2 regions of the Streptomyces endophyticus genome follow, and region 1 is predicted to be linked to the other one. Evidence: predicted binding sites of a transcription regulator. Region 1 holds the regulator's gene; the other holds the start of a gene.
The links. The regulator HrcA, encoded in region 1, represses chaperone genes, less so after heat shock. The targets are predictions, from matches to a motif close to TTNGCACTCNGNNNNNCNGAGTGCNAA.
Positions count from the first base shown of each region.

Region 1 (3,411 bases):
GTCGGAGACGACCGCCGGGAGGTCGTCGACGCCCTCAAGGAACTCCACCGCCACGCCCTCGATGCGCAGGTCGTGGCCCCAGACCCGCTCGATGAGCTCGGCGTCGTGCTTGCCCTCCACGTAGATGCGGCCCGCCCGGGCCACCCGGGCGCGGGCGCCGGGGACCGCCACCGATCCCGACGCGCTCCGGGAGGGGCGGGCCGGGGCCGGTCCCGAGGGGCGTACGAGGGTGACGACCTTGCCGTCGATCATGAAGCCGCGCGGCTCCATCGGGAACACCCGGAGCTTGCCGAAGCGGTCCTCCAGGGTCACCGTCGGACCCTGCGCCGTCTTCTCGACCCGGATCACCGCTCCGCAGAAGCCCGTGGTGACCTCCTCGACGACGAGGTCGGGCTCGGCCGGCACCTCGGGGGCCGGCTTGTTCCGCTTCCACGGAGGAGTCAGGTCAGAGGTGTACTGGCGCATTCGAGCGACGATAAGAGAAGAGCGCAGGACAGGACTACGACACGCCGAAACGCGTCGCCAATGTGGCGCGTTGCGCGCGGACGAACTCCGCATTCACCGCCGAACCGTGCCCCGGAACGTACACCGCGTCCTCGCCGCCGAGGTCGAGGAGCCGAGTCAGCGCCGCGGGCCAGTGGCCCGGCGCCGCGTCCGGGCCCGCCTGCGGTTCGCCCGACTCCTCCACCAGGTCGCCGCAGAAGACGATCTCCGGGCTGCCGGGGACGAGCACCGCCAGGTCGTGGCCGCTGTGCGCCGGGCCGATGTTCGCGAGCAGCACCGTCAGGCCGCCGCCCAGGTCGAGCGTCCACTCGCCGCACACCCGGTGCGGCGGGGTGACGAGGACGTCGACCGCCTCGGCCGCGGCGTCCGGGGCGATCCCGTACCGCACGGCGTCGGCGCGCAGCGCCTCGGCGCCGCGCTCGAAGAGGGCGTCGATGCCCACCGCCCCGTACACCTCGACCCCCGCGAACGCGGCCGTGCCGAGCACGTGGTCGAAGTGCGGGTGGGTCAGTGCGACATGAGTCACTCGCCGGTGCGCCCCGAGGAGCGCACGGGCGTCGGCGCGCAGCCGGACGCCTTCACGGAGTGAGGATCCGGTGTCGATCAAAAGCGCCGCATCTTCACCGACCACGAGGCCGCTCGTGCAGTCGAGCCCCGGCAGCCGCACTCGCCCCACATTCGGCGCGAGCCTCTCCCAACCCGCCGATGCCCAATCGATACGCTGCGCGAACTCCATACCTCGACGCTAGCGCCCTTGCCGGGCCCGTACCCACCGGCCGTACACTGAGCCGGGGACGATTGGCACTCGCGGACAGGGAGTGCCAAAGCAGGACGATCGCAGCGAATGATTCTGGAGGTGTGCGCCGATGCTCAATGAACGCAGGCTCGAAGTGCTGCGCGCCATCGTCCAGGACTACGTCGGCACCGAGGAGCCCGTCGGCTCCAAGGCGCTCACCGAGCGGCACAAGCTCGGGGTCTCGCCGGCGACCGTGCGCAACGACATGGCGGCCCTGGAGGACGAGGGATTCATCGCCCAGCCGCACACCAGTGCCGGGCGCATCCCCACCGACAAGGGGTACCGCCTCTTCGTCGACAAGCTCACCGCCGTGAAGCCGATGGCCGCGCCCGAGCGGCGCGCCATCCAGAACTTCCTGGACGGCGCCGTCGATCTCGACGACGTCGTCGGACGCACCGTGCGGCTGCTCGCGCAGCTGACGCGGCAGGTGGCGATCGTCCAGTACCCGTCCCTGACCCGGTCCACCGTGCGCCATGTCGAGCTGCTGTCGCTCGCGCCCGCCCGTCTGATGCTCGTACTGATCACGGACACCGGGCGCGTGGAGCAGCGGATGATCGACTGCCCGGCACCGTTCGGCGAGACGTCCCTGGCGGATCTGCGGGCCCGGCTGAACAGCCGCGTCGCGGGCCGCAGGTTCGCCGACGTACCGCAGCTGGTGCAGGACCTGCCGGAGGCTTTCGAGCAGGAGGACCGGGGCACGGTCACCACGGTGCTCTCCACTCTCCTCGAGACACTCGTCGAGGAGACCGAGGAGCGGCTGATGATCGGCGGAACCGCCAACATCACCCGCTTCGGACATGACTTTCCCCTCACCATCCGGCCCGTTCTGGAGGCACTCGAAGAGCAGGTCGTGCTCCTCAAGTTGCTTGGTGAGGTGGGAGATTCGGGCATGGCCGTACGTATCGGTCACGAGAATGCCCATGAGGGACTCAACTCCACATCCGTGGTGTCGGTCGGCTACGGTTCGGGCGGCGAGGCAGTGGCCAAGCTCGGCGTGGTCGGCCCGACCCGCATGGATTACCCGGGAACGATGGGAGCAGTACGCGCAGTGGCACGTTACGTCGGACAGATCCTGGCGGAGTCGTAAGTGGCCACGGACTACTACGCCGTACTAGGCGTGCGCCGAGACGCTTCCCAGGACGAAATCAAGAAGGCCTTCCGAAGGCTGGCGCGTGAGCTTCACCCGGACGTGAATCCGGACCCGAAGACTCAGGAGCGCTTCAAGGAGATCAACGCCGCGTACGAGGTGCTCTCCGACCCGCAGAAGAAGCAGGTCTACGACCTCGGGGGCGACCCCCTGTCGCAGGCCGGCGGAGGCGGCGGGGCCGGTGGCTTCGGCGCCGGCGGGTTCGGGAACTTCTCGGACATCATGGATGCCTTCTTCGGCACGGCGTCGCAGCGCGGACCCCGGTCCCGTACGCGCCGTGGCCAGGACGCCATGATCCGGCTCGAGATCGAGCTGGACGAGGCCGCCTTCGGCACCACCAAGGACATCCAGGTCGACACCGCTGTGGTCTGTACGACCTGCAGCGGTGAGGGCGCCGCACCCGGCACCTCCGCGCAGACCTGCGACATGTGTCGCGGACGCGGTGAGGTCTCGCAGGTGACGCGGTCCTTCCTCGGCCAGGTCATGACCTCGCGGCCGTGCCCGCAGTGTCAGGGCTTCGGGACCGTCGTCCCGACGCCGTGCCCGGAGTGTGCCGGTGACGGCCGCATCCGGTCGCGTCGCACCCTGACGGTGAAGATCCCGGCCGGTGTGGACAACGGCACGCGGATCCAGCTCGCGGGCGAGGGCGAGGTCGGCCCCGGCGGCGGCCCCGCCGGTGACCTCTACGTGGAGATCCACGAACTCCCGCACCCGACCTTCCAGCGGCGCGGCGACGATCTGCACTGCACGGTCACCATCCCGATGACGGCGGCGGCCCTCGGCACCAAGGTGCCGCTGGAGACGCTCGACGGCACGGAGGAGATCGACATCCGGCCGGGCACGCAGTCCGGTCAGTCGGTCCCGCTGCACGGGCGCGGCATCACGCATCTGCGGGGCGGTGGCCGCGGCGACCTCATCGTGCACGTCGAGGTCCTGACGCCGCAGAAGCTGGACGCCGAGCAGG
Region 1 covers NZ_JAOZYC010000025.1:3,896-7,306, reverse strand. The annotation lists gene OKJ99_RS05675 (DUF3097 domain-containing protein) at 1-465, opposite strand, end outside; gene OKJ99_RS05670 (MBL fold metallo-hydrolase) at 500-1,240, opposite strand; gene hrcA (heat-inducible transcriptional repressor HrcA) at 1,371-2,387, shown strand; gene dnaJ (molecular chaperone DnaJ) at 2,388-3,411, shown strand, end outside.

Region 2 (3,411 bases), on a different contig from region 1:
GTCACCGCCCGGCATGCCGCCACCGGCCGGCGCAGCGCCCGCCTTCTCCGGCTTGTCGGCGATAACGGCCTCGGTGGTGAGGAACAGCGCGGCGATCGACGCGGCGTTCTGCAGCGCGGAGCGCGTCACCTTGGCGGGGTCGATGATGCCTTCGGCGATCATGTCGACGTAGTCACCCGTGGCGGCGTTCAGACCGTGACCGACGGTCAGGTTGCGCACCTTCTCCACGACGACGCCACCCTCGAGACCACCGTTGACGGCGATCTGCTTGAGCGGGGCCTCCAGGGCGAGCTTCACGGCGTTGGCGCCGGTCGCCTCGTCACCCTCGAGCTCCAGCTTCTCGAACACCGCGGAGGCCTGGAGGAGAGCCACGCCACCACCGGCGACGATGCCCTCTTCGACGGCCGCCTTCGCGTTGCGAACGGCGTCCTCGATGCGGTGCTTGCGCTCCTTGAGCTCGACCTCGGTGGCCGCGCCCGCCTTGATGACGGCCACGCCGCCGGCAAGCTTGGCGAGGCGCTCCTGGAGCTTCTCGCGGTCGTAGTCCGAGTCGCTGTTCTCGATCTCGGCACGGATCTGGTTGACGCGACCCTGGACCTGGTCGCTCTCACCGGAGCCGTCGACGATCGTCGTCTCGTCCTTGGTGATGACGACCTTGCGGGCGCGACCGAGCAGGTCGAGACCGGCGTTCTCCAGCTTGAGGCCGACCTCCTCGGAGATGACGGTGCCGCCCGTGAGGATGGCGATGTCGCCGAGCATGGCCTTGCGGCGGTCACCGAAGCCCGGGGCCTTGACGGCGACGGACTTGAAGGTGCCACGGATCTTGTTGACGACCAGGGTCGACAGGGCCTCGCCCTCGACGTCCTCGGCGATGATCAGCAGCGGCTTGCCGGACTGCATGACCTTCTCGAGCAGCGGAAGGAGGTCCTTCACGTTGCCGATCTTCGAGTTGACGATCAGGATGTACGGGTCCTCGAGCGAGGCCTCCATACGCTCCATGTCGGTGGCGAAGTACGCCGAGATGTAGCCCTTGTCGAAGCGCATACCCTCGGTGAGCTCGAGCTCCAGACCGAAGGTCTGGGACTCCTCGACGGTGATGACGCCTTCCTTGCCGACCTTGTCCATGGCCTCGGCGATGAGCTCGCCGATCTGGGTGTCGGCGGCGGAGATGGAGGCGGTGGAGGCGATCTGCTCCTTGGTCTCCACCTCCTTGGCCTGCTCGAGCAGGGCGGCGGAGACTGCCTCGGTGGCCTTCTCGATGCCGCGCTTGAGGGCCATCGGGTTGGCGCCGGCGGCTACGTTGCGAAGGCCTTCGCGAACGAGCGCCTGGGCCAGGACGGTCGCGGTCGTCGTGCCGTCACCGGCGACGTCGTCCGTCTTCTTCGCGACCTCCTTGACCAGCTCGGCGCCGATCTTCTCGTACGGGTCCTCGAGCTCGATCTCCTTGGCGATGGACACACCATCGTTGGTGATCGTGGGGGCGCCCCACTTCTTCTCGAGGACGACGTTGCGACCCTTGGGGCCCAGGGTCACCTTGACGGCGTCGGCGAGCTGGTTCATGCCGCGCTCGAGGCCGCGCCGTGCCTCCTCGTCGAACGCGATGATCTTGGCCATGTGAAGTGGTCCTCCCGGACGGGGTGGAAATGCAAACGGATCGTGCCGGCGCCCGCGACGGACGGCCTGCGAGCCTTGTGGTTCCTTGCCCCACTCGGCCTGCGGACCTCACCGACCCGACCCAAGTTCTGTCACTCTCCATCGGAGAGTGCTAAGCCCAATGATTAGCACTCGACCCCCACGAGTGCAAGGTGCTCTCCTGAACGCGAACGTCCCCGGGGCAGCACGAACCGGGCAGCACGAAGGGCCCGCCCCCCGGTCAACCGGGAGACGAGCCCTCCACGACGTGCGACGTGCAAGCTTGCAGTCTGACGCGCGCGTTCAGCCGGCGGCCACGCGGACCATGTCGGCCTGCGGCCCCTTCTGGCCCTGCGAGATCTCGAATTCAACTCGCTGACCCTCTTCGAGGGTGCGGTAGCCGTCCATCTGAATCGCGCTGTAGTGGACGAAAACATCCGCACCACCGTCGACCGCGATGAAGCCGTACCCCTTCTCCGCGTTGAACCACTTGACGGTGCCCTGAGCCATGCCTAACTCCCCTATTACTGGCCCTTGCGCAGGACCGCACTTCGCGGACCCGGGTCAGACCTCACGCCCCATGGGATATGGGGGTGTGCGCCGGAACGCGTCGACCGCGGCTGAATGTATCTGCCCGACTGCCGTCTGCAACAGGTCAATCGGACGAGAATTCTGGGCACACCAGATCGGGGAAACCGGGCCAACTCACCGGATTCCAGGGCAAGTCGGGCCGCGTAAATGCCGTAAAAGGCCCGAAAGGGCTGGACACTTTGGCTACTTCTTGTCGGGCCGCGGGCGAGAACTCATATGCGCCCGTCATGCACCGCGCGGAGAAACGCAGCAGCTTCCCCAACTGTACCGCGCTCAACCATGCAGAATTGCCCCCTCCGCTTCTCTCGCGGAGGGGGCAATTCGGTTAACTCTGTATGGACCTACAAGATCAGCCGCCGGCGACGGCCGGAATGATCGAGACACCGGCGCCGTCCGGCGTCGCCGTTTCGAGGCCCTGCTCGAAGCGGACGTCGTCGTCGTTCACGTAGACGTTCACGAAGCGGCGCAGCTTGCCCTGGTCGTCGAGGACGCGGGCGGCGATGCCGGTGTGGTTCTTCTCGAGGTCGGCGATGACGTCGGCGAGGGTGGCACCCTCGGCCGCGACCTCGGACTGCCCGCCGGTGTAGGTGCGCAGGATGGTGGGGATACGAACGTTGACGCTCATGGCGGTAACTCCTGTTGCTACAAGTGTCGGTCGGACTCAGAGGTCGGCGGCGAGGCCGGCTTCGCGGAACGCGTCCAGGCTCGGCCGGATGGTGGCGGTGGCCTGCGAGGAATCGGCAACCGCGTCCAGCGTCTTGAGCCCGTCACCGGTGTTCAGGACGACGGTGGTGAGCGACGGGTCGATCTGGCCCGCCTCGATGAGCTTCTTCGTGACGCCCAGCGTGACGCCACCCGCCGTCTCGGCGAAGACGCCCTCCGTCTGCGCGAGCAGCTTGATCGCGTCGACGACCTGCTCGTCGTTCACGTCCTCCACGGCGCCGCCGGTGCGGCGCGCGATGTCGAGGACGTACGGGCCGTCGGCCGGGTTGCCGATGGCGAGGGACTTGGCGATGGTCGTCGGCTTCTGCGGGCGGACCACGTCGTGGCCGCCCTTGTAGGCGACGGAGACCGGGGAGCAGCCCTCGGCCTGGGCGCCGAAGAGCTTGTAGGGCTTGTCCTCGACGAGACCGAGCTTGATGAGCTCCTTGAGCCCCTTGTCGATCTTCGTGAACTGCGAGCCGGACG
Region 2 covers NZ_JAOZYC010000123.1:76,055-79,465, forward strand. The annotation lists gene groL (chaperonin GroEL) at 1-1,614, opposite strand, end outside; gene OKJ99_RS20295 (cold-shock protein) at 1,936-2,142, opposite strand; gene OKJ99_RS20300 (ubiquitin-like small modifier protein 1) at 2,573-2,848, opposite strand; gene thrC (threonine synthase) at 2,885-3,411, opposite strand, start outside.
Region 2: the regulator HrcA is predicted to act here: its motif matches at 1,743-1,769, upstream of groL (chaperonin GroEL).